Regions from separate parts of the Rahnella sp. EDr1-12 genome, predicted to be linked through region 2. Evidence: predicted binding sites of a transcription regulator. Region 2 holds the regulator's gene; each other region holds the start of a gene.
What was found. The regulator Fur, encoded in region 2, represses iron uptake genes when iron is present. The targets are predictions, from matches to a motif close to ATAATAATGAGAACNACTATCAA.
Positions count from the first base shown of each region.

Region 1: a site for Fur is predicted at 2,033-2,055, ahead of ACO0U8_RS00455 (TonB-dependent siderophore receptor). Genes of this name have one in related genera too.
Region 3: a site for Fur is predicted at 3,656-3,678, ahead of ACO0U8_RS15600 (TonB-dependent receptor domain-containing protein). Genes of this name have one in related genera too.
Region 4: a site for Fur is predicted at 3,324-3,346, ahead of sufA (Fe-S cluster assembly scaffold SufA). Genes of this name have one in related genera too.

Region 1 covers NZ_JBLZNY010000001.1:98,975-106,628, forward strand. Annotated here, with positions in the region: gene ACO0U8_RS00445 (GMC family oxidoreductase) at 1-758, opposite strand, end outside; gene ACO0U8_RS00450 (gluconate 2-dehydrogenase subunit 3 family protein) at 803-1,528, opposite strand; gene ACO0U8_RS00455 (TonB-dependent siderophore receptor) at 2,158-4,221, shown strand; gene ACO0U8_RS00460 (NADH-dependent flavin oxidoreductase) at 4,278-5,417, opposite strand; gene ACO0U8_RS00465 (LysR family transcriptional regulator) at 5,621-6,514, opposite strand; gene ACO0U8_RS00470 (ABC transporter substrate-binding protein) at 6,640-7,654, opposite strand, start outside.
Region 2 covers NZ_JBLZNY010000001.1:1,055,761-1,063,414, reverse strand. Annotated here, with positions in the region: gene glnS (glutamine--tRNA ligase) at 1-1,162, shown strand, start outside; gene chiP (chitoporin ChiP) at 1,630-3,042, shown strand; gene chiQ (ChiQ/YbfN family lipoprotein) at 3,056-3,397, shown strand; gene fur (ferric iron uptake transcriptional regulator) at 3,535-3,990, opposite strand; gene fldA (flavodoxin FldA) at 4,305-4,832, opposite strand; gene ACO0U8_RS05015 (methyl-accepting chemotaxis protein) at 5,251-6,915, shown strand; gene ybfE (LexA regulated protein) at 6,991-7,272, opposite strand; gene ybfF (esterase) at 7,536-7,654, opposite strand, start outside.
Region 3 covers NZ_JBLZNY010000003.1:393,020-400,673, forward strand. Annotated here, with positions in the region: gene ACO0U8_RS15570 (hypothetical protein) at 1-223, opposite strand, end outside; gene ACO0U8_RS15575 (ParD-like family protein) at 383-637, shown strand; gene map (type I methionyl aminopeptidase) at 630-1,430, shown strand; gene ACO0U8_RS15585 (PadR family transcriptional regulator) at 1,486-1,968, opposite strand; gene ACO0U8_RS15590 (siderophore-interacting protein) at 1,968-2,780, opposite strand; gene ACO0U8_RS15595 (TetR/AcrR family transcriptional regulator) at 2,849-3,460, opposite strand; gene ACO0U8_RS15600 (TonB-dependent receptor domain-containing protein) at 3,838-6,252, shown strand; gene dctP (TRAP transporter substrate-binding protein DctP) at 6,401-7,438, shown strand; gene ACO0U8_RS15610 (ABC transporter ATP-binding protein) at 7,492-7,654, opposite strand, start outside.
Region 4 covers NZ_JBLZNY010000001.1:545,113-552,766, forward strand. Annotated here, with positions in the region: gene sufD (Fe-S cluster assembly protein SufD) at 1-485, opposite strand, end outside; gene sufC (Fe-S cluster assembly ATPase SufC) at 460-1,206, opposite strand; gene sufB (Fe-S cluster assembly protein SufB) at 1,328-2,851, opposite strand; gene sufA (Fe-S cluster assembly scaffold SufA) at 2,904-3,275, opposite strand; gene ACO0U8_RS02425 (hypothetical protein) at 3,734-4,138, shown strand; gene ACO0U8_RS02430 (hotdog fold thioesterase) at 4,246-4,665, opposite strand; gene ydiJ (D-2-hydroxyglutarate dehydrogenase YdiJ) at 4,681-7,654, opposite strand, start outside.

The DNA.
Region 1 (7,654 bases), 960 kb from region 2:
GCTTTCGAGTAGTTCAGGCACGGGTATTTACTGCAATAACCGCAGTAGTTACAGGGTGCGATCTGATTGCCGTACGGGTTAGTCCACGCGCGGGAGACGCAGGCCGACGGGTTCGGGAACGGGTGATAGCCCATCTTCTTAGTGACTTCAGCAAACATGCTGCTGTTGAGCGTGTCTTCCAGCGCAGGCAGCGGGTATGGCTCAGAACGCGGACCTTCGAACGGATCGCCGCCTTCCATAATCTGACCGCGCAGGTTGCCGGTTTTACCAGATTGCCCGCAGATGTGCTCAAACTTGGTGTAATACGGCTCGATTTCATCCCAGCTGAACGGGAAATCCATGATCCGCATGTCTTCCTGCAAAATGCCGGGTTTGTAAGCTTCGTCGGCGTAGGTTTTGAGTTTTAAATCGGTCGGTGTCGGGCGGATCAGCACCGCAGTCCAGTGCAGACCCGAGCCGCCAACGCCGGTGCCTGGCGCAAATGCGCCCCATTTACGGGTCGGCAGTGCGGTTTCACTCATGTTGTAACGCACGGTCACCGCGGCCTGCGCCGGGGTCGCCATCACTTTGTTTCGTACCGCGTAGGCGTATTCATCCGCCGGCTTCGGGTAGGCAAATTCTTCATAGCCGCGGTCGCCGCCGCGTTCCAGCGCACGCACCGTCAGGCCCGCCATCGCCAGCTCGATGCTCATCAGCGAGCCCGCCCAGCCGAGGCCGACAACCACAACGTCGACTTCTGGTTTAGTTACTTGTGCCATCTTTTATCCTGTCATTCTTCAGAAACGGTAATAAGACGCGGCCCTCAGGCACGCGCGCCTTGCAGGCTCACAGGCCCCAGCGGGTAAGGGACGTTGTGCTGTTTCACCCATTCCGTGAAACTCGCGCGCGCGCCGGGGAACCCGATGGCGATCCACGCCTTCATCCCTTTATTACCGCCGTAGATTGGATCCGCCAGATAACCGTGTTTGGTGTCTGACAGCAGTTCGCTGAAGAATTGCGAGGCCACGAGACTCTCTTCGCCCAAATCGGCAAAGCGGATGTCGTTCTTCTGCAACTTCGTCAGCACCTGCTCTTTGTCCTGATCGGAAAGTTCATGGAAGGCTTTCTGATGATTTTGCTGGCACCAGCTGTTCGCCAGGCGAATACCGGTTTTGTAGATTTGCTGCGGACGGAACGGGATCTGATACCCCATCGTGGCCGGTGCGTGGACGTTAAACGGCCCCTGCATGTAGATTTCTTCACCGAAATCGCCATGCATTTGCTGATCGATAAAGATCGGCACATTGGTTTCCAGCGCGCCCGGCGCTTTGCCTTTGCCACCGGCGGGGATCAGACGGTCAGCGGCGGCCATAATGAATTGCCATTCCTCTGCGCTGAAAAACACGGGTTTATAATCGAGTAAATCCGGGGCAGCCATCTCAGCCGCTTCTGCTGCTGACAGCCCTTTCATCATGATGGTGCCGACAGGCAATGCCATCAGCGACCCAAGTAAAAACTTGCGACGGGTAGTTTTCTTTTGAAGGAGCATAGAATTACGACTCTCACATGCCTGATGTTAAGTTTGGGTTGGTATTTATTATTATTTAGGTACAAATTTATAATATCACCGCAACATCAAAAATAAACGATAATTTCCTTACCGATTATGAGGAAACCTTTTTCACATCAATAAAAATGACTTAAAAACAATTAATAAACAATAGGTTAATTTAATTACTCATTTATCAAAAACCTAAGATAATTAGCAATAAAACCCTGAAATATCTTATGTAATCTCAGGCCGTGATCGACGGGAATATAATTTCAGCAGGCAATGTTCTGTTATATTTTGTTGGAATTGGTAGCTAACATTTCTAACATTGAGATTAATTAAGAGAATTAAAGGAAATTACCTGTCATTCCGGTCGCCAGAAAAGTCGCGGTATCAGGCTGATCATTGACCTGCATTGGTGCCCTTTCCCTCTCCCTGCGCGTTCAATTGTAATTATTGTCATCATCAATTTGATTCCCTTTACCCGCGCCACAAATTAGAATGCAAACCGTTATCATTTGTATTTACTTTGTTCGACTTTCTTTCAGGGAATTACTCACATGTCTTACCAGCACGCCCCGCGCGGGGCTCACGGCGGATTCAAAAAATCCGTCATTGCGTTAGCTATGCTCCATTGTTCGCCGCTGCTCGCGGCGCAGCCTGCTTCTGAAGATTCCATTACCGTCAATGCACAGGCGGATACCCCGGACACCACCGATTACAGCGCCACGCAGAGTTCCACCGCCAGCAAAAGTGAGACTCCGCTCAGTGAAACTCCGCAGTCAGTCAGCGTCGTCACGCAGTCGATGATCCAGGATTACGACGTCACCTCGCTGAATGACGCGATGAAGTTCGTCAGCGGCGTGGCTCAGGGGAATACGCTGGGTGGCACGGAAGACGGCTTCGTCAAACGCGGATTTGGCGCCAACAGTGACGGCTCAATCCTGATCGACGGCGTGCGCAGTAATCAGGGGCTGGGCTTTGACTCCACCATCGATCACATCGAGGTGCTCAAGGGTTCCGCTTCCCTGCTTTACGGTATTCAAAATCCTGGCGGCGTGATCAACATGATCAGCAAAAAGCCGCAGTATGAATGGAATACCCGCGTCAGTGGCCGGACCGGCGGATTTGGCGGCGGTGCTGGCACGCTCGATGTCACCGGCCCGCTGGGGAACGGTTTCGCGTTTCGCATGATCGCCGAACGTCAGTACGAAGATTACTGGCGTAACTTTGGCAGCGATTCGCACACCCTGCTCGCCCCTTCGCTGAGCTGGTTCGGTGAAAAAGCCAGTTTTAACGTCAGTTATCAGGAATATAAATACGACATTCCCTACGATCGCGGAACGGTATTCAGCAACGGTAAACCGCTGGATATCCCTTACAACCGTCGTCTTGACGAACTGGCCAACCACGCGTGGGGCAAAACAAAGCGCCTGAACACCACCTGGGAATATCAGCTGAATGAGGACTGGAAAACCCGTCTGACCTACGCCTGGCAGCAACGCCGCTATGACAGCAATGAAGTCCGCGCCACCGCCGTCAACACCGATACCGGCGCAGTGACGCGTCGTGCGGATGCCAACCGGGGATTCAACCATCAGACCAGCTATACTTCCTGGGACTGGATCGGCAATCAGGAGATCTTCGGGATAATGAATGACCTGCTGATTGGCGTCGATTACGAGAAAAACGAAACCTACAAACAGTATTCTTACCGTGGCAAAACCTTCAGCACCTTCAATATGTATGCGCCGGTGTACGGCGTTGAGCCGATCACCAACAGCAGCACCTATTCCGACAGCAACAGCAATCTTCGAAACACCCTCTACAACAAATCAATTTATCTGAAAGACAGCATTCATCTGACGGATAAATGGATTGGCGTGGTCGGCGGGCGTTATCAGCATTACAACCAGAAACAGACCTCAGGTTTCGTTAATCCAACCCAAAGTCTGGACGATACCGATGATAAATTCCTGCCGCAGGTGGGCGTGGTGTACAAACTGACTGACGATCTGTCGTTCTACGCCAACTACAGCCAGTCGTTTACGCCGTCCACCGATGTGGATGACAACGGTAATGTGGCTTCGCCGGAAAGCGGCACAACCTATGAAGTCGGCACCAAATGGCAGATTTCACCGCGTCTGGACGCGACGCTGGCGGTGTACCGCATCGATGAAGAGGACATGTCGGTGTTCATCAACGGCGTGACGCGTAACATTCCGAAAGCGCGTTCGACCGGTGCGGAGCTGGAGATTAACGGGGAAGTCGCTAAGGACTGGGATCTGACGGCCAGCTACAGTTATGACAAAACCGAAATCACCGAAGATGACGTGAATTCCGCCAACGTCGGTAACCGCCTGGTGAATGCGCCAACCAACATGGGCAGCCTGTATCTGAGCCACACTCTGCGCTGGTCGCAGGTGCCGGGTGATTTCCGCATCGGTGGCGGTGCGCGTTATATGGGCTCCCGTGCGGGCGATCCGGAAAACAGCTTCACCCTGCCGGATTACACCGTGGCGGATGCGTTTGTCGCCTGGGATAATCAGTTGCTGGGCAAACATACGCAGATCAAATTAAACGTGAATAACCTGTTCGATAAAGAGTATTACTCTTCCAGTGCCGGTAATTTACGCGTTATCGAAGGCGAACCGCGCAATGTGGTGCTTTCGGCGGCAGTGGATTTCTGATCTTTTCACGCAGGCGTCAGCCACACCAGGCGCCTGCGTGTTTTCTCACTTTCCGCTTACGAGACAGACCCGGTGGCCGGTCGCACGTTAAACCAACCGGGGGTATTTTCGATGACGCGCCACAGCTTTTCAGGGATGGCGAGTGGCACGACGTCCGGGGCGGCAACGTCCAGCGCAATCGGGCTTTGCGCCTCGCCTTTGGCATATTTCACCCAGTCCGGATTCATCACCAGCCCCTGCCCGATTGCCGCGAGAGAAACGCCGGCAGCCAGCGCCTGTTCTGCCTGTTCAGGCGTTCTCATCTGACCCGCGGCGATAAGCGGGATCCGTCCGGCGAGATGATCGCGCACGATAGCAATAATCGCCGGGCCTTGCGGCGCATCAACCGGGCGCGCCTCTAATGCATTGCCCAGCGAGACATGCAGATAACTGATCCCGCTGTCGATCAAACTATCCACCAGTTTAAGTGACTCCCCGATGCGCAGCCCGTCCTCTTCATGTTCATCAAGCGTGATCCGGTAACCCAGCTGGAAAGGTTGCGTGGCATAGCGGGCAATGGTTTCACGCACTTTGGAAACAACGGCCAGCGGGAAGCGCATCCGGTGCGCCAGCGAACCGCCCCAGCGATCGCTGCGCTGATTAAAATGGGGAGAAAAGAAATTCTGCAACAGAAAACCGTGGGCACCATGAAGCTCAACGCCGTCAAAACCGGCTGCAATGGCGCGACGGGTCGCCTCGCCGAACGCCTCAACAATGTCTTCCACTTCATGATCCGCCAGTTCACGCGGTACCACCGCAGGCGCAAATGGCCCCGCCTCACCGGCAACGGCGCTTGCGGCCACAATATCGGACACCAGGTCCGGATGGGTTTTCACACCGGCATGGAAAATCTGCAGGATTGCCGGTGCGCCCCCGCTTTTCGCCGCCGCGGCCAGCCGCGTTAAACCGGGAATGAAAGTGTCATCATATGCAGCAAACTCGCCGGTGAAGCCGATCCCGTTTTGCTGAACATGCGTGCATCCGGTGATCACCAGCCCCACGTCTTTTACCCGCAGGCGGTAATACGCCTCTTCTTCAGCAGAGACGGTGCCATCATCGTTACCTGCCCAGGTGGTCATCGGCGCCATCACAATACGGTTACGCAGGGTAAGCCCCGGTGCAAAGGGAAATGCTTCAAGCAGAGCGCGTGGTGTCATGAGAGGTTTACCTTAGTCGTTAAGAAATGTGGAGATGCACGGCGCCGCGACTCACGGGGCCGTGACGGGTTCAGGGGGCTGATCATAATCTCTTTGGTATTAAGTGATTAGAGGGATAAATCTGCATGAGCTTAGAAGGCTATTTTCTTAATCAGGAGGCATTGAGCTGAAACCATCAGCCCAATGGGTTTGCGGGAGGAATATTACGGACGGTAGCGCAGTGCCTCGAGCACCAGCGCAAAAGCAGGAGAATGCTGGCGACGGCTGGGGTAATAAAGGTGATACGCCGTGCGCGGCGGCGACCAGTCGGCTAATACCTGAATCAGCTGACCGGATTGCAGCGCCGGTTCCACCACATCTTTGGGCAGATAGGCCAGCCCCAGCCCGTCCAGCGCGGCCTGTCGCATCAGCCCGATGCTGCTGAAAGTACATCGCCCGTCAATGCGCACCTTAAGTTCGGTGCCCTGCTTGCTGAATTCCCAGGCATAAAAGCCGCCGTGGGTGGGCAGCCGGAGTTTAATGCAGCTGTGTTCATTCAGATCCCGTGGCGTGACAGGTCGCGTTTTGCCTTCGAAATAAGACGGCGATCCGACCACCGCAAAACTGAAGTTCGGGGCAACGGGCACGGAAATCATGTCTTTATCCACCTGCTCGCCGAGCCGGACACCGGCGTCATAGCGTTCAGCGACGATATCTTTCAGCCCGTATTCACTGATGATCTCAATGTGAATATCCGGATATTCGAGCAGCATTGGCGTCAGTTTCGGCCAGAGAATGGACTCAGCGGCATGTTCAATTGCAGTGATGCGGACGGTGCCAGCGGGTTTTTCACGCATCCCGCTGATGGCGGCGATCTCGTTTTCGATTTCGTCAAAATGAGGCCCGATGCGGCTGAGCAAACGTTCACCCGCCTCGGTGACCGAGACGCTGCGCGTTGTGCGGGTCAGCAACCGCAGCCCGAGATGGGCTTCCAGCGTTCTGATGGTGTAGCTCAGCGCCGACTGCGAAACGCCGAGCTGTGCTGCCGCTTTGGTAAAGCTTTGCTCACGCGCAACGGCGATAAAAGCCTGATAATCATTCACATTTTTTCGACGCATTCAGATTCCTGTGTAATCAGTCCGTGCAGGGCTTGCGGGCAAGGTTCACTGAACTCAGGGTAGCCTGTCTGCACATCCTTGTGGACTTAAAAATCCTGCGCGTCAGGGAAGGTTTTCAGATGGCGTCATCTGGCTGGCAAGGAACTCCAGTAAGTGCCGCTGAAGGGCACCGGCAGGAACTGAGCGTAGAGATCCTGCATCGTCTGTTGCGGGTCAACGTCTTTGAACAGCTGCGGATACATCGCTTTAGCAAAAACCTCGACATCCACCAGGTGGTACGGGCTGAGGTAGAAATTATGCCAGACGCTGTACGCTCGCCCTTCCCGCACGGCTTTCAGCGTGGAGAGCACCGGTTGTTTGTCCATCACCTGACGGAAACTCTGCGCGGCTTCCTCCTGCGTCACCTGCGGCCCGAGCATCAGGTTTGACACTCTTTTGCCTTCCGGCCCCGCCATGCCGGTGGTGATATACACATCCGGATTGGCGACGATCACCGCTTCCGGGTTCAGATCGCCGTAGACGCTTTTGAACGCCCCTTTCGCAATATTATCTCCGCCGGCGAACGCCAGCAGATCTGCCAGATTGCCGTGTGACACCGTGGTGCAGCACGTCTCGCGGCGGCCAAGATGCAGCTGCAACATCACCGTGGGTCTTTTTCCGTGATACGCGGCTATTCTTTCTTGCACGCGGTTCATATGTTGCTGATAAAAAGCGATAAACCGCGCCGCTTTTTCCGGGTGATTCATCACATCGCCCAGCAGTTTCACACTCGGCAGCGTGTTATGCAGTTGATCGACACGCAGATCGACGTAGATCACCGGGATCCCCGCGCGGGTCAGCGCTTCCTGCATCAGATCCTGGTTATCCTGCTTTTTGGCGTAGATCGGCAGAATCACCAGATCCGGTTTGAGCGCAATGACCTTTTCTACGCTCATCTGGGTGTAGTTGTTCTGCCCCAGCAGCGGGATATTGCCGATTTCAGGAAAGGCTTTCAGATAGATTGCCCAGCTTTGCGCATCCAGCGTCGCCATATCCCCCGGCCACCCCACCACATGCTGCGCCGGGTTGCCGTCCTGCACCAACGCCAGCGTATACAGCATACGGCTTTCCCCCACCACAATCCGCTGCGGGTTATCAGGC
Region 2 (7,654 bases):
GGCCTGTCTGCGTGCCAAAATCGATATGGCATCGCCATTCTTCGTGATGCGCGATCCGGTTATCTACCGTATTAAGTTTGCTGAGCATCATCAGACCGGCACAAAATGGTGCATCTACCCGATGTACGATTTCACCCACTGCATTTCCGATGCGCTGGAAGGGATCACCCATTCTTTATGTACGCTGGAATTCCAGGACAACCGCCGTCTTTATGACTGGGTGCTGGATAACATCACTATTCCATGCCATCCGCGTCAGTATGAGTTTTCCCGTCTGAATCTCGAATACTCCATCATGTCCAAGCGTAAGCTGAACCTGCTGGTGACCGAGAAGATTGTAGAAGGCTGGGACGACCCGCGTATGCCGACCGTTTCAGGTCTGCGCCGCCGTGGTTATACCGCTGCATCTATCCGTGAATTCTGTCGTCGTATTGGCGTGACCAAGCAAGACAACAACGTCGAAATGATGGCGCTGGAATCCTGCATTCGCGACGATCTGAACGAGAACGCACCGCGAGCCATGGCTGTTATCAATCCGGTTAAAGTGATCATTGAAAACTTTACCGGTGATGACGTGCAACAGGTGAAAATGCCAAACCATCCGAGCAAGCCGGAAATGGGCACCCGCGACGTTCCTTTCACCCGCGAGATTTACATCGATCAGGCTGATTTCCGCGAAGAAGCTAACAAGCAGTACAAGCGTCTGGTGCTGGGCAAAGAAGTGCGCCTGCGCAATGCGTATGTGATTAAAGCGGAACGCATTGAGAAAGATGCCGAAGGGAATATCACCACTATCTTCTGTTCTTACGATATCGACACGCTGAGCAAAGATCCTGCTGATGGCCGCAAGGTGAAAGGTGTGATCCACTGGGTTTCCGCCACTGAAGGTAAGCCAGCAGAATTCCGTCTGTATGACCGTCTGTTCAGCGTAGCGAACCCCGGTCAGGCAGAGGATTTCCTGACCACCATCAACCCGGAGTCTCTGGTTATCGCTCAGGGCTTCGTTGAGCCTTCTCTGGCAGGGGCGCAGGCGGAAGTCAGCCTGCAGTTCGAGCGTGAAGGTTACTTCTGTGCCGACAGCCGCTATTCCAGCGCGGAGCATCTGGTGTTTAACCGCACCGTCGGTCTGCGCGATACCTGGGAAAGCAAACCGGTTGCCTGATTGAAGTAAGACTTATTTTTAACGCAGCTTCGGCTGCGTTTTTTTATGCCTTAAGCAATATCGAAATTGATTTCTGTCGCGAATTAATGTGTTTATGATGCGCACTTTTTAGCGGCTCTGATTAAATATCGCTGAAAGCTGAAACGTGTAAACCACAGACTTATCTTTTTAGTTATTTGATTCTTAATTGTTTTCACTTTTTTCCTCGCTTAAATTCCCACAAAGTTCTTTCTGTAATACTTTTTCATCTTTATGTGCACTTTGTCATATTTCAGAGATCAATGATGAATTACTCATTGATAATTCGCGTCGCGAAAAATACTCTACCCTTGCTTTTACGGTGACGTCTCTGACGCCCGCTTTTAATACCCGTTTGGGTTTTGCAGTTACTTTTTAGTCAAAAATGAGGAATTTCTATGCACAAGCACCTTAACCGGGGCAGGGGATCGGCTTATCTGAAACCTGTGATGTATTCTCTGGCCGGCACCTTATTGGGTGGCGGATTAATGTTTTCTGAAGAGGCAAACGCGGCGGGCTTTATTGATGATTCGACGCTCACTGGTGGCGTGTATTACTGGCAGCGCGAACGTGATCGCAAAGATCTGAATAAAACCAAAGAAGAAACCCGCCCCGACGGCTCTAAAGTCACCGTCAACAACTCTGATTACGATAAATACGCCACTAACCTTTCTCATGCCACCGCCAACCTGAATCTGGATTTCTCCTCCGGTTATGCGTGGGATATGTTCGGCATCGACGTTGCGGCTTTCACGGCAATTGAAATGGCCGAAGCCAGCGACAGCGGCCACCCGAACGAAATTGCATTCTCCTCAAAAAATCACGCCTACGATGAAGATTACTCTCGCGATAAAGGCGGAGTCAGCCTGTATAAAGCTGCCGGTAAGTTTAAGTACGGCGGCTTCTGGGGCCACGCGGGTTACATTCAGCCGACCGGCCAGACCCTGATTGCGCCGCACTGGAGTTTCATGCCGGGCACGTATCGCGGCGCAGAAGCCGGATATAAACATGATTTCGGCGAGCCGGGCGAACTGAGTTTTTCCTACATGTGGGCGGATGAATATAAATCACCGTGGCATCTGGAAATGGATGATTTCCGCCAGAATGACAAAAAAACCGGTGTTTCCTATATTCACTCGCTGGGCGCGAAATACGACTTCAAAAATGATCTGGTGCTCGAAGCCGCCTATGGCGAAGCGGAAAGCTACGTCGATCAGTATTTCGCTAAAGCCTCTTACAAACTGGATCTGCTGGGTAACCCGCTGACCACCAGCTACCAGTTCTACGGTGCAGAAGACCGCATCAGTGATAAAAACGATCCTAACAGTTTGTACGACGGGCTGGCATGGTTGCAGGCTCTGACGTTCGGTTACACCACCGGCCAGTTTGACTGGCGTCTGGAAGGGACGATGGTCAAGGCGGAGGGGAATCAGGGCTACTTCCTTCAGCGTATGACCCCAACGTATTCCTCGTCCAATGGTCGTCTCGATGTGTGGTGGGATAACCGTTCAGACTTCAACGCCAACGGCGAAAAAGCGGTATATGCCGGAGTTTTATATGATCTGGCGAAATGGGATCTGCCGGGCTTCGCGGTCGGCGGTTCTTATGTTTATGCATGGGATGCCAAGCCAAGCACCAATGCGGCTTATGACCAAAGCCAGCGTCTGAAAGAAAGTGCGTGGAGTCTGGATGCGCTTTACACCCTTCAGGAAGGGCGCGCCAAAGGCACGTTGTTTAAATTGCATTACACCCAGTATGACAACCATTCAGATATTCCGAGCTGGGGCGGTGGTTACGGCAACATCTTCCAGGATGAAAAAGATGTGAAATTTATCGTTATCGCTCCATTCACTATTTTCTGAGGTCACTATGTCGATGAATAAATTACTGCTGATCGTGACCACGTCTTTATTGCTGGCCGGTTGTTCCCAGACGTCAGGGCAGGCTGAAGATGCCAGACTGCGTAAGGCTTACAGCGCCTGCATCAACACTGCCGAAGGTTCGCCGGACAAACTTGCATCCTGCCAGGCGGTTCTTAACGTTCTGAAGGAAGAGAAAGCTCACCAGCAGTTTGCACAACAGGAAACGGTACGCGTGCTGGATTACCAGCGCTGCCTGACGGCACGCAAAACCGGTGACGGGCAGGCTTACGCCGCCGATTGTGGAAAAATCTGGAAGGAAATTAAAGCCAATAACTCACCCGTGCCGGTGCAGTAGACCTCATCAATCACCTGAAGGTGAGACAGAAAACCCCGGCTTGCCGGGGTTTTTTATGTCTGTCATCGCTGATAAACGGGCATAAAAAAACCGCTTTTCAGCGGTTAATTTTGGTCGATATCAACGAGCCCGGCAGATTACTGCGCAGGTTTATCATTGTGCAAAGAGTCATCTTCGCGGCAGTCGCCTGCTTCACAGTGGCCGTACAGGTACAGGCTGTGGTTGGTCAGTTTGATACCGTGTTTTTTAGCAATTTCGCGCTGACGACCTTCAATGTATTCGTCACGGAATTCAATAACACGGCCACAATCTAAGCAAATCAGGTGATCGTGATGGTGTTGCTGAGTCAGTTCGAACACGGACTTGCCGCCTTCGAAGTTATGGCGGGTCACGATACCGGCGTCATCAAACTGGTTCAGAACGCGGTAAACCGTCGCCAGACCAATCTCTTCACCCATATCAATCAATTGTTTGTACAGATCTTCCGCACTAACGTGATGACCTTCCGGCGCTTGCAACACTTCCAGGATTTTAAGGCGCGGAAGCGTGACTTTTAAGCCGGCTTTCTTCAGTGCGGTGTTGTTGTCAGTCATGCGGATTCAGTCCTGTTACTATGTGCTAATCAAGTTGAGGCATGGAGCCTGTGGCATCAGCGGCACAAAATTCTTCGATTAGGATCCTTCTTTTAACGGAAGTGTGCCGATCCCCTAAACGATAGCCTGTTAATAAAGATCACTAAATGCCAGTCACATAAGACAATGCAACGACTTGATCGATAGAAAAAACAGATGAACTCAGTGTACCTTGATACCACCGAAAGTAACAATTTTGTTGTGGCTAAATTGTTAATTTCAGTAATAGTTTGGCCCTTCAATTGTAGAATAAATCCTCAGGGCCAACAGGGTTTTTAGCCAATAATTTCTGAAAGGCTCAATTCTTCAGTAATTTGCTTAACCCAGGCGTCAACGCGCTCATTGGTTAATTCCGGCTGACGGTCTTCATCAATAGCCAGTCCGATGAAATGTTTATCATCTGCCAGACCTTTGGATGCTTCGAAGTGATAGCCTTCGGTTGGCCAGTGACCCACAATCACCGCGCCGCGTGGCTCAATGATGTCGCGCACGGTGCCCAGCGCATCACAGAAATATTCTGCGTAGTCTTCCTGATCGCCGCAACCAAACAGCGCAACCAGCTTACCTTCGAAATCTATCTCTTCCAGGCTTGGGAAGAAGTCGTCCCAGTCACACTGAGCTTCACCGTAATACCAGGTTGGAATACCGATCAGCAAAATATCGAATTTTTCCAGATCCTCTTTGCTGCTCTTCGCAATGTCATGCACCTCTGCAACATCTTTACCCAGTTGTTTCTGGATCATTTTTGCGATGTTTTCGGTGTTACCTGTATCGGATCCAAAGAAGATTCCTACTACGGCCATAAGATGTCTAACCTCTTGTTCTCAATGATAAGCCCTACATTGCAGGCAATAATAGTGCTGATAATAGCAAACTCGTGAGGCGGAGAATATGCTTCTGCTCGCCTTCTTAACTGACGAATAAGTTTATCGGGCAATCTTTTTAAGTGGTATCGCCTTCGTGTGCTTTTAATCCAGATAAAATCCTCAAAATTGACGGGGTTAAAAGCAAAGTGAAGAAATATATCTTAACAATACTAAATTTTAAGCACGTCCCGCCGATAGATGATGCGAGAGCAATCTCAACATAATAAAGAAATCGATGCCCGGAGAGGTGTTCAAACATGTCCTGGGGCACTTGCCTGATGGTTACTTGTCTTGATTCTCCGCATCCCCCTCAATCCTCAGACCAGAAACAGTCATGTTTCGAGAGAGGCATATCGTGCAGTTTTTAAAAAATATCACCATCAGGGCCGCGTTATTAACCATTCTTGGCGTTTTCTGCGTTATGTGGGCGGGTGTATCCCTTTACACCGTCAACTCACTGAATACGCTGACGCAAAACACCCGCAACAGTTCTGAGCTCGTCAACAATATGGCGCTGATCAGCAAAGGAAATGATCAGTATTTTCGTACCGTAACCCGCTTAAGCCGTGCGGTGTCGCAGCTTCAGGCCGATCCGACCAAAGGGCCGGAAATTTTTGATACCGCAAAACAATCCCTTGAAGCCCTGACGCAGGCGCAGGCGGATTTCAAAGCGGCCCCGCATCCGGGGCTGGAAGATTCAGCGGTTCAGGAATTACTCACCAGTTGGGAAAGTCTGATAACGCAGGGCGTGAAGCCGTTATTTGAGGCGGCCAGCAGCAAAAATATCGATGCGTACAATCAGCTGGCGCAGTCTGGCGTTCCGGCGTTAAGCCGTGATTTCGGGGCTGCCATGCAAAAAGTCAGCAGCCAGATCGCGGTGGATTTCAGCGCGGCGCAAACGGAGTCTAATCATCTGACTAATCTCAGCAAAGTGATTCAGATCACCGCGTTTGTTATTGGGCTGATTATCCTGCTGCTGACCGATCGCTATCTGGTGATGGCGTTAGTCAAACCGCTGGATAAACTCCGCGATCAGTTCGCGCTGATTGCCAGTGGTGACCTGACGCATAGCATGGAAGAGTTCGGTAAAAACTGCGCCGGTAAGTTGATTCCTTTGCTGAACATCATGCAAGCCAGTCTGGTGAATACCGTTCAAACCATCCGTAACTGCACGAACAATATTTACCAGGGCGCGTCTGAAATTTCTGCCGGCAATAACGATCTCTCTTCCCGTACCGAAGAGCAGGCGTCTGCGCTGGAAGAGACGGCGGCCAGCATGGAAGAGCTGACAGCCACGGTGAAACACAATGCTGACAACGCGCATCACGCCAGCCAGCTGGTGATAGAAGCTTCTACCACGGCGCAGAAGGGCGGCAGTATTGTCGCGGATGTGGTCAGCACCATGAAAGATATTTCAGGCAGCTCGAAGAAAATCGCGGAGATTACCTCGGTCATCAACAGTATCGCCTTCCAGACCAACATTCTGGCGCTGAATGCCGCGGTTGAAGCCGCCCGTGCAGGCGAACAGGGCCGCGGGTTCGCCGTGGTCGCCAGCGAAGTGCGCAATCTGGCACAGCGTAGTGCGCAGGCAGCAAAAGAGATTGAGTCGCTGATCAGCGAATCCGTTTCCCGCGTTGACAGCGGTTCCAAACTGGTCGAAAACGCCGGTCAGACCATGAATGAAGTGGTGCGTTCGATCACACACGTCACGGATATTATGGCCGAAATCGCGTCAGCATCTGATGAGCAAAGTAAAGGCATCAGCCAGGTAGCTGTGGCCGTGACGCAGATGGACAGCGTCACGCAGCAGAACGCCGCGCTGGTTGAACAGGCGTCTCAGGCCGCCGTCTCTCTGGAAGAGCAGGCTGCATTGCTGAACAACGCCGTCGCGACCTTTAAACTCAGCGACAGCGTGACGCGCGTTGGGGCAAAACCGACCGGTAAGATGCCAGCGCCGTTATTGCGACCGGACACAGGAATGATGTCGGCGAAGGGTGCTGAAAACTGGGAAACGTTCTGAGTGGGAAGAAGGAAGTTAGCCGGGAATAAGTAAGAAAAAACAAACGGGTAGCCTGAGAAGGTTACCCGTTTTCAATCAGCCTTCATGACCGTTAAGATGCGCAAGCAGCATCTCTTCAATCAATTCGCTACGACTGATATTGCGTTCTTCTGCCAGCTTATTGAGGGTATCAACAGCATCGGCGTTCATTTTCAGCTCCACGCGACGCAGACCGCTCGCTTTATCGCGGCGTAACTGATTGCGCTTGTTGATCCTGAGCTGTTCATCACGGGATAGCGGATTTGTTTTTGGACGCCCCGGACGGCGGTCATCTGCGAACAGATCAATCGTCGTGCGATCCAGTTGTTCTTTTGCCATAGGTAGCGGTACAACCAGGGAAGTTTTTACATCGGAAAACGGCAAGCCGATTCCTGACGAGCGTTTCACACATTTTGGGCTAAGAAACCCTGACCCAATTCACCTCCCGCCACTCGACCTGAGTGAAACGGGGCGGCAAAAATTATAGCGCGCAATCATACCCTAGCGCGCCTGGGGTTCACAACGCCTGATTGCCCTGATTTCATGATAACTTCTGACGTTGTGCAGACTTTTTGCACAATTTATCCCCAGGATGTTAAACCTCAGGCTGCATCGATGAAACGATGCACAGCGCGCAACACCGCCTCAGGTTTTTCCGCATGCACCCAGTGACCGGCACCGGCCACCACATGCGCTTTCGCCTGCGGGAACTGGCGGGCAA
Region 3 (7,654 bases), on a different contig from region 2:
CGTGATCACGGTTGTTCAGACGACCATTGATCACGCCAGGTCCGCCAGCAGTCATGATCCAGCCACGGTTTAATCCGGCGCTCATGATCGCGGTTTTAATCTGGTCTTCCGAATTATGCGTGGTAATGGTGGTGTGTGGCGTTAATACCGGTTCAGTACGCGAGCAGCCTGCCAGTGAAAAAATGCACACCAGCCCAATAAGTAACTTACTTGTAGATTTCATGTAAACCTTTTGAATTTATCATTGGCGATAAGAGACTGAAAAGTCGCCACAATATACGCCATTGGCTGAAAGGTGTCATGACATGCGCCGGTTGAGTTTAGGGGATATTTTGCGTAGTATACGAAACATATATGATTCGTATACTGCCGAGGTCGCCCGATGGGTATCATTAAGATTTCAGAACTGATGCATGAAAATCTGCGTATCGCCAGTCTGGCCTATACGCGTTCGATGAATGCGCAGGCGGAACACTGGATGAAAATAGGCATGCTGATGGAAACCCATCCGGACATGACGCACAGTGAAATTTCGCGGCTGCTGGTGCAATGCAGTCTGGAGTCGGATGAAAACACCGGCAGTATCCGCACGCTGTTAAACGTGGGTGGCACACACAGGAAGGCAAGCAATGAATAGTGGTTTAGACAGCAGGTATTTCGTTAATAACAACCGGATGATCAAAACCCCGGAAGGCATCGATAAAGCCCGCATCGCCGGAAAACTGGCCGCCCGCGTGCTGCACATGATCACCCCTTACGTCGTACCGGGTGTCACCACCAATGAGCTGGACCGCATTTGCCACGATTTTATCGTGGATGAACTGCAGGCGATCCCGGCCAACATTGGTTATCAGGGCTATCAGAAGACCGTCTGCACTTCCATTAATCATGTGATTTGCCACGGCATTCCTTCCGACAAGGCGCTGAAAAAAGGCGATATCGTCAATATTGACGTGGCGCTGATCAAAGACGGCTGGTACGGCGACACCAGCCGCATGTATTACGCCGGTGAGCCCTCCATTATGGCGCGCCGTCTGGTGGACACCACGTTTGAAGCAATGATGGCCGGTATTGAGGTGGTGCGCCCTGGCGCGACGCTGGGCGATGTCGGCTTTGCCATCGCCGCCGTGGCGCACCGCGAAGGCTTCTCCATTGTGGAAGAGTATTGCGGTCACGGTATCGGCATGGGTTATCACGAAGATCCGCAGGTGCTGCATTACGGCGAGAAAAACCGCGGGCTGGTGCTTCAGGAAGGCATGCTGTTTACCATCGAGCCGATGCTCAATGCCGGTAAGAAGCAGAACAAAGTGCTGGGCGATGGCTGGACGGTCGTGACCAAAGATCACTCGTTGTCGGCGCAATGGGAACATATGATTGCGGTGACGAAAACGGGCTATGAGATCCTGACGCCGTGGCCTGAAGAGAATTAATGCTCTGATACTACAACGCCTCCGTCCGGAGGCGTTTTGCTTTCTGGCGCGCGGTTTAGCTGCGCTCAATGTCTTTTGTCGCGCGATCTAACGCATCGACAATTTTAAATAACGTATCCTGCCCGACAGGGCCTTTCGCCAGCCGCAGGTTTAACGCCATGCGGAGATTATTAATGGCCCGCTGCATTTCCGGAATACTGCGGTTATTCGATAATATCGCCAGCGAATGCAGTTTGCCGGTTACCGCATTCAGTAATTCGCCCTGCTGTGCCAGCGATTCGGCCCCTTCTGCGGTGATGGTATATTGTTTCTTCCCGCCCTCTTCCTGAGAAGAACAGATTAACGCCTGCTCTTCCAGAAAAGTCAGATTGGGATAAATAATACTGGCGCTCGGTGTGTATTCGCCCTTGGCTAATTCCTCGATTGCCTTAATCAATTCATAACCATGCGCCGGACGCTGCTTTAGAAAATGCAGCATTAATAACCGGATGTCTCCGGTTTCAAACATTCTTTCGCGACGATGTTTATTCATCAGCATTATTTATTGTGCCAGTAAGCCACGCAGCGTACATAGGCTGGATCGCATTTTTGAGTGACGGTGAAATAGTCGTTCAGCGCTTTCACCCGTTTGCCTTCGCCGGTGGCCCAGATATAAAAATCATTGTCCGGCAGCGACAGGCTTTTGACTTTCTGCATCAGGGCATCGGTTTCAAGATCGTCGCTGTCTTCTGCGCCAATGATCCACTCAACGCTGACGTCTTTTTCGTCTTCAAGATAGCGCACACAGCTGGCGTCTCTGGCTTTCACCAGCACGGTGATTTTCGCGCCTGTCGCGGCCTGTTTCAGCTCACTCAGGCGGCGTTTCAGCGCCGGAAGACCGGTTTCATCACACACGTACAATTGCCACTGATAATCCATCGGAATGATCAACGAACCGCGCGGACCGCCGATAATCAGCTTATCGCCGGGCTTCGCGCCCTCCGCCCACTCACTGGCGACACCGCCGTCGTGAAGGTAAAAATCGAGCGTTAACTCGTTGGCCTGCGCATCAAAATGCAGCGGCGTGTATTCGCGGTTAAGCGGACGCGGCCCCTCACCCCACACAATGCCCTCTTCGGTGGCCACCGGCGGCGTGACCACATCCCCCTGGCTGGCAGGGAAAAACAGTTTGATGTGATCATCAAAGCCACGGGAGGTAAAACCTTTCAGATCTTCTCCGCCGAGGACAATCCGCTTAAAGCAGCCTGCAAGATTTTCAGTGCGCTTCACGGTGAGATCACGAAAAGCCAGCTCGTTTTTAACGCGAACCGGCAAGTTGGCGGCAGGTAAATCAGTGCGATGTTGTTCCATGTTCTTCTCTCTTTCAGGGAATCAGTTGCCGTGAAAGATATATCTTAGGAATGTTTTACGCAAGTACCTTACCGCACGCCACCCCGTAAAAACATATCGACGGCGTTCACTACCAGCTGGCGGATCTCGGCAATCTGTAGCGGTTCCGGGTTTTGCTGGTAGATGCGCATATTGGTTTCAGCGGTCACCAGCGCCAGGAATTGCTGCGCGCGCAGGTGCGGATCGGCCTGCGCCAGTTGCCCTTTTTCCATCGCCACCGTCATGAACGCGGCCAGCGCCCCGATGGATTCGCGCGGGCCTGAATCATGGAACAGCGTGCCGATGTCCGAATGCCCGGATTCCGCGATCACCATGCGGTATACCGCCAGCGCGGTGCTGTCGTTGGTCAGCACCAGCAACATGCGTTCACCAAAACGCGTCAGCACGTTTTCTAAATTCAGATCGGCAAAAGCCACGTCCAGCCCGTCAACCGCTTCGGCAAGATGCCCGGTCGTAAAAGCTTTCACCACCGCGACCAGCAGCGCCTCTTTCGAGGGGAAATAACTGTAAAGCGTGGCTTTGGAACCGCCGAGGCGTCTGGCGAGTTCGTTCATTGACGCACGCTCGTAGCCCATTTCCTGAAACAACTTTGCGGCAGCTTCGACGATCGCTTCCCTGCGGGCTTCGGTACGAACTTTCATCTTCCCTCCTGAGACATTTTCCGGCACCGGCAAAGGGAGAATCGCCGCCGCCGGGCGCTAAACTGTACGGTACAGTTCTTGTATACCTTCACTCTAACTGCGGGTTTAGGGGTTGTAAAGCCAGCCTGAAACGCCCCTTGCGGCGTACGAAGTGCAAAGATTCCGTTAAGAAACGCATTTATCTTTATCATTTTGTTGATAACAATTATCAGTATCATTATCATTCGCACCAACGCCAAAATGGGTATCGCTAAAAATAAACCCATATTTTATAAGGACAAAGGCTTTCTCAGGAAGAGAATCACCAGTGCGTCTTAGAATTTGCAGGGCAGTTTTGTTGAGCAGAACTTAAAAAATCAGTGCAGGACTAAAAACACATGTTCAAATCCTTTTCACAGCAGGGTTTGGTGAAAAACGTCGTTTTTATGGGGACGATTCTCACCACCACTTTTAACGTACACGCAGCGGAAGCCGTAAAAGACACCACCGATCTGGCACAAAACCAGACCTCTTCTGAAGTGACCAAGAAGAAACCTGTGCGTACCGCGCAGGATTTGGCGCAGAGCAACGAAGAAGTCATGACGGTTACCGAGACGCTGCCGGATAAAAAACCGGGCTCGAAAACCACCCTCACCGCCGCCGACATGCAGAAAAAAGGCGGTAAAGATTTCGGTACGATCATGCGTTATGAACCGCTGATCAGCGCAACGGGTTCCAGCGGCGGTTCCGGTAACGGCAAAAGCGGCTTTGACCGCGCCGGCTACACCGGCTACAACATTCGTGGTCTGGAAAGCAACCGCGTGAGCATCGACGTCGACGGCATTCCGCAGCCCAGCGCCACTGGCCGCGCCTACGCCAGCCGCGCCGGTCTGGGTACGTTCGGCATTGGCCGTGACTACATCGATCCGTACATGTACGGTCAGGTGGATATTGAATCCGGTGCCACCTCGGCTGAGCGCGCCAACACCTCCATCGGCGGTGCCGTCTCCTTCCTGCCTAAATCCGCAGACGATTATCTGCGTCCGGGCAAAGAAACCTACTTCGGTTACCAGTCAGATTACAGCTCCTCCGATCGCTCATGGCACAACGGCATCACTGCCGCCGCCGGCGACCAGGAACTGCGCGGGCTGGTGGCGATCAGCCGTCGTGACGGTCAGGAAACCCGTAACAACAGCGATACGCATGACGCGTATCCGGCCAACTGGCACTCCAACGCGATTATGACCTCCGGGATCTGGCAGCCAAACGATGAACACAAATTCACCGGTACGCTGGATTACTACGAAAAAGTTAACCACACCCATTACGATGCGTGGAACAGCGCAGGCAGCGCCGTGCTGGGCACCGCACAGCAGCAAAGTAACACCCGCCGCTGGGGCGTGAGCCTGAAAGACGAATGGACGCCGTTTAACGATTTCGCTGACGCCGTGGTTTCCAAAGTCTATTACCAGTACACGCAGGCGCACGACAACACCTACATGCCGAACGCCAGCAAGCAGATGATGAACGTCTATTCCAACTATGACGTCAACACCTACGGCGCGGAAACCAGCTGGCTGAAAACCCTTGGCCGCCATGAGCTGAGCGCCGGGATCAACGGTCGCGTATCCAATACCGAACGTCCGTTCCGCGAAAGCCCTGAGCAGAGCATTTACACCACCACCATGCAGCCGGAAGCCAACAGCCGCAGCTACATTCTGGGCGGCTTCCTGCAAGACACCATGAAGTTTGACCTCGATGGTCATAACTTCTCGGTGATCCCTGCGGTGCGCGTGGCGTATCAGAACACCAAATCGACAGACCTGTCTGACCTGTCCAACAATGTGGTGTCGGAAGATTCCGTCTCCACTCTGTACGGCAAAGCCAATACGGATACACAGGTTCTGCCTTCTCTGGCGTTCACTTATGATCTGACGCCAAAACTGATGACCTATCTGCAATACAAACGCGGCGCACAGTTCCCGGATGCCAGCCAGCTTTACGGCTCATGGAACCTCGGTTCGTCTTACGCGGGCGCTGCGCAGTATGCGTTGATCGGTAATACCGATCTGAAAACCGAAACCAGCAACAACTTTGAGTGGGGCGTGAAAGGGGAAGCCACGCAAGGCGTGAGCTTCAAAACCTCCGTGTTCTACAACACCTACAAGAACTTCATCGCCAACACCCGCTACACCCGCGCGGCCAATGGCAACATGTTCACCAACGTGCCCTCCAACATTTATACGATTTATCAGGCTGAAAACCGCGATAAAGCGTACATCTACGGCGGCGAGCTGAGCACCAAAATTGACTACGGCACCTGGTTCAGCGATGTGAATGGCCTGAGCACCACCTTCGCCCTGGGTTACGCGAAGGGTCAGTCCAAGTCCAGCTACGCAGGCGACAAATACGTCGATCTCGACAGCGTTCCGCCAATGAAACTGGTGGCAGGCGTGGCGTGGGATGACCCGTCCGGCGTGTACGGCACCGCGCTGACGGCGACCTTCGTGAAAGGCAAAAAAGCCGAATCTACTAACCGTCAGAGCTACACCAACAGCGGCACGCCAATCGCCGATTCCACGGTGGAGTACATGAACGTGCCGGGCTACGGCATGGTAGATGCGACGGCGTACTGGCAGGTGGCGAAGAACGTGAAAATCAACGGTGGCGTGTACAACCTCACCGATCGTAAATACTGGGATTATCTGAGCAGCCGTACGCTGACAGACACCACCAATCAGGATGCTTACAACAAAGCGCTGGCCGTGATGCCAGGCCGTAACTTCCAGCTGGGCGTTAACGTCGATTTCTAAACGATAATTCCACACGGTAAAAATCAGGGGCGTCATGTGCAAACATGGCGCCTTTTTTGTTATCCGTATGAAACCTGTCGGCGCGCACGTTTCGCCCAATGCTGAAACGTCAGAATAGGCGTTTTCCTTTTTTACCTTGAGAGATTACATGGAATTAATCAGAAAACCCGTCGCACTGGCCCTCGCCCTGCTGCTGTTACCCCTCACGGTTTCGGCGACCACGACCCTGCGCTATACCGATCACGAACCGGCGGGCGCGATGCGTACCCGCTTTATTGAAGACGTACTTTTTCCGGCGATAGAAAAAGAATCTCAGGGTCGCCTGAAAATTGAAGCCCATTGGGGCGGTGAACTCTCCACCGGTTACGACGCGCTGCGCACCGTCGGCGAAGGTAAAACGGCTGATATCGGCATAGTGGTGCCGGAATACGCCGCTAAACAGTTACCGCTGCATCAGATATTTAAAAGCTTTCCGGTCGGGCCTTCAGGCGCTCAGCAGATCGCGTTTTTCCGCCGCGTATTTGCTGAAATCCCCACCTTCAGCGCGGAGCTTAAAAAAGAAAATGTGGTGAACCTCTTCTCTGCGACCGGCTATCCGGTGGCATTTTTCAGCACGCATCCGCTGAAAAATCTGGAAGACATCACCGGCACCACGTGGCGTTCAGCCAGTTTCTGGCATCAGGATTTCCTGCGCAATGCGGGCGCAAAACCGGTGACCATGCCGTGGGGCGCACAGACGGTTAACGCCTTTAAGACCGGCGCGCTGGACGGCATTATGGTCAACGTCGACAGCGGTTATGATCTCAACATTCACCAGATGGCGCCGGACGTTTTAGTCTCAAAAGAGCTGTGGCTCGGGCATGTGTATCTGCTGGTGATGAACCAGAACGTCTGGAACGGTCTGGCGCAGGAAGATAAAGACGCCCTCACCCGCGCCGCCAACACCGCGTACCAAACCGCGGGCTCAGTGACGGACAGTCACTTTGAAACGCAGCTCGAAGCGCTGCGAAAACAGGGGGCGAAGGTACGCGTTCTGCAACACAGCGAAGTGGCGCACTGGCAACAGGTGACGCGTTATCGGGAGATTCAGGCCGACTGGGTGATCAGGCAGGAAGTATCAGGCGTGAAAGACGCCGGTCCGGCGATGCAACAGGTCACTGACATCATGACGCAGGCGATGAAGTAAATTGTGGCGAATGTCAGACAGAGGCGTTTGCTCCGCCCCTGTCTGATGTCTTTTTACCCGCCGCTAACCGGTTGAATCACCGGATTTCCTGCGCGATCCTGCAAGACTTCCACCTCCACGCCGTAGATCTGCGCGATAAGCTCTGCCGTCACGACGTCACGCGGTTTACCTGCGGCCTGAATTTTCCCCTGCGCGACCACCAGTAAATTGTCGGCA
Region 4 (7,654 bases), 510 kb from region 2:
AGCGGTTTGTCTGCCTGTTTACCGGCAGGAAGGCGTACAGCGATAGGATCCTGCGCCAGACTTTCAGTCAGGTGCAAAAAGACTTCAGACTGAACCGGGTCAGGCAGCGTTTGCTGCGCCGCCGCATTCAGTTTCTGAATCTCAAATGCACCGGTTTCAGCATCACTCAGGTTTGCATCGAAACGACCATCGACGAAAACCAGACGATATGAATCGAGCGGCAATGCTAAAGACTTCACTGTCTCAGCCGTTACGGCCTGCTGCTGAGGGGCAAAGAACTGATTGCCCAGCAGAGAGGAAACCGGCGTATATTTCCAGTCTTCCAGTTTGGCGTGTGGGAAACCGAGGCGCAGCACCTGTTGCCAGTGCGTGTGGGCGTGAACAGATTGCTCGCCACCGCGGCTTTCAAAAAGACGGTAAAGCTGCTGCATGGCATGTGAACTGCCCGCTGCAGGTGCATTACTCTTCGTCGGTAAGCCAGCCATAACCCTGCTCCTCTAACTGTTTAACCAGGCTGAAATCGCCAGATTTTACAATACGACCCTGATACAAAACGTGCACGTAATCAGGCTTGATGTAGTCGAGGATGCGTTGGTAGTGAGTGACTATAACGAACGAACGTTTACCGTCACGCAGAGAATTAACACCGTCAGAAACGATTTTCAGCGCATCGATGTCCAGACCGGAGTCGGTTTCATCGAGAATGCAAAGATTTGGCTCAAGCGCCGCCATTTGCAGAATGTCATTACGCTTTTTCTCACCGCCGGAGAAACCGACGTTCACTGAACGGGTCAGCAGATCGGCAGGCATCTTCAGCATCGCGATTTTTTCTTCGATGAAATCCGCGAAGTCAAAACGGTCCATGGCTTCCTGACCGCGGTATTTACGCACCGCATTCACTGCGGTTTGCAGGAAGAAATGGTTGGTCACGCCCGGGATTTCTACCGGGTACTGGAAGGCCATGAAAACGCCTTCACCAGCACGGTCTTCCGGAGCAAGATCCAGTAAATCTTTACCGTTGAACATTACGGAACCGTCGGTAACTTCGTAATCTTCCCGGCCAGCCAGTGTCGCGGAGAGCGTACTTTTACCTGAGCCGTTCGGGCCCATGATGGCGTGTACTTCTCCCGGTTTGATCTCCAGATCGAGTCCCTTGAGAATTTCCTTTTCTTCGACACGGACCTTCAAATTCTTGATGCTTAACATACGTATCCTTGAGTTTGCGCCTGCGCGCTCATAATTCTGATTATGCTTTGACTGTGCTGAACTCAAACCTGTCCGCCGCGACGTCACACCACGCTGCGACGGCAGAAAAGACGTCGGGTTTTTAACCGACGCTGTGTTCAAGGCTTATCGCCAGCAGTTTCTGTGCTTCGACAGCAAACTCCAGCGGCAGCTCGGAAAAGACATCTTTACAGAAACCGTTAACAATCATGGAAATAGCATCGTCTTCGCTGATACCACGTTGCAGACAGTAAAACAGCTGGTCATCGCCAATTTTCGACGTTGTTGCTTCATGTTCCAGCTGAGCAGTGTTATTACGCACTTCAACATACGGGAAGGTATGCGCTGCGCTGTCCGGACCAATCAACATGGAATCGCACTGCGTAAAGTTACGGGCATTTTCCGCGCCCGGCAGGATCTTCACCAGACCGCGATAGCTATTCTGGCTATGGCCTGCGGAGATACCTTTCGAGATGATCGTGGATTTGGTGTTTTTACCAATGTGGATCATCTTGGTGCCGGTGTCAGCTTGCTGTTTGCCACTGGTCAACGCCACGGAGAAGAACTCACCGATCGAGTTATCCCCTTTAAGGATAACGCTTGGGTATTTCCAGGTGATCGCCGAGCCGGTTTCAGACTGCGTCCAGGACATCTTCGACCCTGCGCCTTCGCACAATGCGCGCTTGGTCACAAAGTTGAGGATCCCGCCGCTGCTGTCTTTACTGCCGGAGAACCAGTTCTGCACGGTGGAATATTTCACTTCTGCATCTTTATGCAGAATGACTTCTACAACAGCCGCATGCAGCTGGTAAGTGTCACGCACCGGCGCGGAGCAGCCTTCGATGTAACTGACATAGCTGCCTTCATCGGCAATCAGAATAGTTCGTTCAAACTGACCCGTTTTCGCGGCATTGATACGGAAATAGGTCGACAGCTCCATCGGGCAGCGCACGCCCTTCGGCACGTAAACGAACGTGCCGTCAGAGGCGACAGCGGCATTGAGTGCGGCGAAGAAGTTGTCCTGCGCAGGCACCACGGTGCCGAGATATTTGCGAACCAGATCTGGATATTCGTGAATGGCTTCACCGAAAGAACAGAAAATGACGCCAGATTCCGCCAGTTTTTCACGGTACGTTGTGGAGACAGAAACGGAGTCAAAAATTGCATCGACCGCCACTTCTCTCCCTTCACGTACCGGGACGCCCAACTGTTCAAAGGCTTTTTCAACTTCGCTGGTCAGGTAGTTTTTACCTTCAAGCGCAGGAATACTGTGCGAGTCTGCCGGAGGCTGCTGTGTGGCACCAGGCTGAGAACCACAGGTATCATCGCAGCTGCCACAGGATGGCGCAGAATAATAGCTGTAATCCTGATAATCGAGAGGCGTGTAATACGCTTTCAACCAGTGCGGCTCTTCCATTTTCAGCCAAGCATGATAAGCCTGCAGACGGAACTCCAGCATCCACTCAGGTTCGTTGCGCTTCGCGGAAATCGCGCGAACCACATCTTCGTTGATGCCTGATGCTAATTCATCGGTTGCCAGCTGGGTGAAAAACCCTTCCTTGTAATTCACTCCCTCGCCGACCCAAGACTGCACATCGTCTGGAATTTCTACGTTGCTTCGTGACATGTTGGTTACATCGCTTTGTTTACAATAATCTTAAAAATCAAAAGATTCGGTCTTACAGGCCGAAACTTTCGCCACAACCACAGGCGTGTTGCGCTTTAGGATTATTGAATTTAAATATCTGATTCAGCCCTTCACGGACGAAATCCACCTCGGTTCCGTCGATGAAAGGCATCGCCTTCAGCGGAACAAACAGCAAAGCGCCGTCATGCTCAAACACCAGGTCATCGCTGGCCGGTTGTTTGGTTAAATCCAGAACGTAGCCAAAGCCGGCACAGCCCGATTGTTTTACCGAGAGCTGGAGGCCTTTCACTTCAGGATCCTGGGTCATCAGGGTCTTAACCTGTTTCGCCGCAGAATCGGTCAGGATCACGCCTTGCCATACGTTGTCGTCTAAAGAGAACGAGCCGACAGTTTCAGTTTGCATCTGTCTTACCTCATAGTTTTATGGTCATAGACAAGACCTATTGTCTCTATTCTAGTGATTACAATTATCACTTCAACCTCTTGTTTTAAGAGGGTATAGCGATGACCCACGAGGAACGTCGCTCAATGTGCATCGGCTTTGGGTCCGGTTGCCAGCGGGTCTTGAACACCGCAACCATCAACTGATTGAATAAGTTGTCAATTTTTTGTTAAAAAACTCAAAATTAACCTTACAAATCGCATGGTTTAATAGCTTTCATTATGTCTATTATAAAACATTCATCGGAAATGCCTATTTATGAATTCACCCTAAACGCAATAATAAGGCTCTTTTTGTCTATGCTTTGGCAGATGACAAAACGAAAAAATCCGATGAAAACGTTGATCCGCTGATTTTTTGCCAATATGATGTTTATTCTTTGATAATGATTATCATTCAGATAACCCGGAATACTGAGAATGGCTCAATCGGTAAATGCGTGGTTGCAAGGCAAGATTGACGAATACAAATCGACTGTCCGCGATGCCACCGTGGATTTCTATATGGCTGATGCAGCCTTACGACGCCCTGAGGCACATCTGTGCCAGCTGAAACGCTTTAATAGCATTTGCCTGGACATGGCCAATTTATGCCTGCAAAACGGGGATGATCACAGTTACCTGCACGCGTTATGCAAACTGCATAACCGCCTGATACTGGAAATAAACAGCGTCGTTCGATGTGAACTCTTCCGTGTTCAGAGCTACCATTTTGCGCGGCACACGCTCAAACTCATTTGCCAGTATTATGCCATGTTGGGCATCTGGGAAAAAGCGACGGCCTTCCAGACCGACTTCGCAAAACGTGTTCCTTATCATCTTTGATATATTTTCAACACGTTAGCGCAGAAAGACTTCTGAATAAAAAAGGCGGACAACTTTTCAGTATGTCCGCCCCTTCCAGCGCTATAAGTCCCGCTCATTCACTTTAGTTATCTGTCGATGACCATCGTCGTTAGCCTGGAAACACAGCATAATTCACCTTGCTGATCGAAAATCTCAATCTGCCAGACCTGACTGCGACGCCCCGTGCGTAATGCACGACACACCCCGCGAACATGGCCTTCTCTGGCCGACTTCATATGGCTGGCGTTAATCTCCACGCCGACCACCGTCTGTTGACCTTCACTGCACAGGTAACCGGCCATCGATCCCATGGTTTCTGCCAGCACCACGGATGCGCCGCCGTGTAATAAACCGAAAGGTTGGGTGGTACGGGCATCTACCGGCATGGTGGCTTCAAGAAAATCATCACCCAGCCGGGTAAACACTATCCCTACATGCCCTACCATGCATCCCTGACTGCGCTCATTGAGCGCTTCAAGCGTGGTGGTTCTTTTCCAGAATGACATTGTGCTTCCTTATCCTCAGGGAATGATTTCCAGCAGAGCCTGTAGCGGATGGCGAACCCCATTACCCTCAATACGTTTGACCTGGCTGCGGCATGAGTAACCCGTCGCCAGACAGCGCTGACGCGGTAAGCGCTGCAGCGAGGTATGCCATGACAGCTCATAAATTCCGAGTGAGTTTTTTAGATTTTTAGCTTCATGACCGTAGGTGCCTGCCATTCCGCAGCATCCGACGCTGACATTTTCCAGCTTCGCGCCGTAACGGGCAAAAATATCGCTCCACTGTTTTCCACTGGTCGGCAGCGCCGTGCTTTCGGTGCAGTGTCCAAAGAGATACCACGATTCGCCGCTTTGCTGCTGCGCCGGACGTTCTGCCAGCCAGGTATCCAGCCATTCGTGCACCAGCTGAACCTGGAAAGACCCGCGGGTGTCACCGAGAATTTCTTTATATTCATCGCGATAACACAATACCAACGCAGGATCGACGCCGACCATCGGCATTCCCAATTGCGATACGCGGTTGAGGAACAACGACGTTTTCTTCGCCGTTTTGGCAAAACGTTGCAGGAAACCTTTTATATGCTGCGCCTTTCCGTTCGGGGAGAACGGCAACAGCACCGGCTTCAGGCCGAGTTTTTCGATTAAACGAACGAAATCGGCCACCACCTGCGCATCGTAGAAGCTGGTGAACGGATCCTGAACGACCAAAACATATTCCCCTCGCTGAGCCGGTGATATTTTTTCCAGCTGTTCGAGCGTCATCGTAATGGCACGGTGCCCCAGCAATTGCTCACGTAGCGTCGGTGAAGACAGCAGCGGCAGATCCACCATGCCGATGCTTTTGCGGCTCATCTCCCGCACCCAGGGTTGTTTAAGGAAGAAGTTAAACAACTTTGGCGCCCGCGCCATCAGCGGAGCATAACTTTCCACGCTCGCGACCACATGGTCGCTGGTTGGGCGCAGATAGCGCGTGTGATAAAGCTGGAGGAAACGCGAACGGAACCCGGGAACATCTATTTTGATCGGACATTGCGTTGAACAGGCTTTACAGGCAAGACAGCCTGACATGGCCTCTTTAACTTCATGTGAGAAATCATATTCGCCTTTATTGGCATGCCAGGTATTACGCGTGCGATCGATCAGAGTGCGGAAACTCAGGCCTTTTTCCGGCAGGGCATTTTCCAGCACCAGCGGATCAACGCCCTGCTCTGACAGCAATCTCAGCCACTCGCGCACCAGACCTGCACGGCCCTTAGGCGAATGAATACGACTGCCGGTTATCTTCATTGACGGGCACATCGGGCTTTTCACATCAAAGTTAAAACACAGACCGTTGCCATTACATTCCATCGCGCCACGGAATGACTGACGCACCTCGAGCGGAATACGCCGGTCCAGGGTGCCCCGTTTGGCGGCATCCACTTTCATCATCGGCTCATCGCAGTCAAGCGGCGCACAGATTTTGCCGGGGTTCAGGCGGTTATCAGGGTCGAAGGCGGTTTTTATCCGTCGTAATTCATGGAACAACGTTTCGCCGAAAAATGCAGGACTGTATTCGGCGCGAAAACCTTTGCCGTGTTCACCCCACAGCAAACCGCCGTACTTGGCCGTCAGCGCCACCACCTCGTCAGAAATCTGTTTCAGCAACATCTCCTGCTGCGGGTCACACATGTCGAGTGCCGGACGCACATGCAGTACACCCGCATCAACGTGCCCGAACATGCCGTAGCTCAGATTATGGCTGTCGAGGAGTGCGCGAAACTCCACGATGTAATCCGCCAGATGCTGCGGAGGCACGCAGGTGTCCTCTGCAAACGGCAGCGGTTTTGCCTGCCCCTTGGCATTTCCGAGCAGCCCAACCGCTTTCTTACGCATATTGTAAATGCGTTCGATTCCGGCGAGATCGGCGCAAATCTGATAGCCAATCACCCCGCCTTCCTTGTCGCTCATGAGCCCGTCAAGACGTTCGCATAATGCACTCACCTGATCTTCAATCAGATCGGCGTCGTCACCGGCGAATTCAACAATGTTCAACCCCTGCATATCTTTGCCGTCAACGTCCTTAATGTACTCACGGACGCTATGCCAGACGATATCCTCACGTGCCAGATTCAGCACCTTTGAATCGACGGTTTCCACTGACAAGGCTCTGGCGTCGACCATAAACGGCGCATTACGCAGCGCGGAATTAAAGGAGTCGTACTTAATATTGACCAGCCGACGCACTTTGGGGATGGGTGTGATATTCAGGCGCGCTTCAGTAATAAACGCCAGCGAACCTTCGGAACCGGTCAGGATCCGTGTCAGATTGAAGGTTTGCAGATCATCGCTTAATACATGGCGCAAATCGTAACCGGTGAGGAAGCGGTTAAGTTTTGGAAACTTTTCAATCACCAGCGCGCGGTTATCGCGACAACTGTCTAATACCGTGCGGTAGATTCTGCCAATCACCGAGTCTTCTTCACCGAGTTTGTCGGCAAGCGCAGCGGGCATGGCGGTGGTATCGAGCATCTCCCCACCGAGCACAATCGCCCTCACCCCGAGAACATGGTCCGAGGTTTTGCCATAAACCAGCGACCCCTGCCCTGACGCATCGGTATTGATCATGCCGCCGAGCGTCGCGCGGTTACTGGTCGACAATTCAGGTGAGAAGAAATAACCCAAAGGGCGCAGATAGTCATTGAGCTGGTCTTTGATAACACCAGCCTCAACCTTGACCCACCCCTGTTCAGTGTTGATATCGAGAATGCGGTTCATATGACGGGACATATCAACCACGATGCCGCGGTTCAGAGCCTGACCGTTCGTGCCAGTGCCCCCGCCGCGCGGCGTGAAGACCAGCGTTTTAAAACGTTCCTGCCCGGCAACGCGGGCAATCAGGGCAACGTCTGAGGTTGCCAGCGGAAACAGGACCGCATCCGGTAACAGCTGATATACGCTGTTGTCGGTCGCCATCGTCAGGCGATCCGCGTATGTCGTGGTTAGATCACCG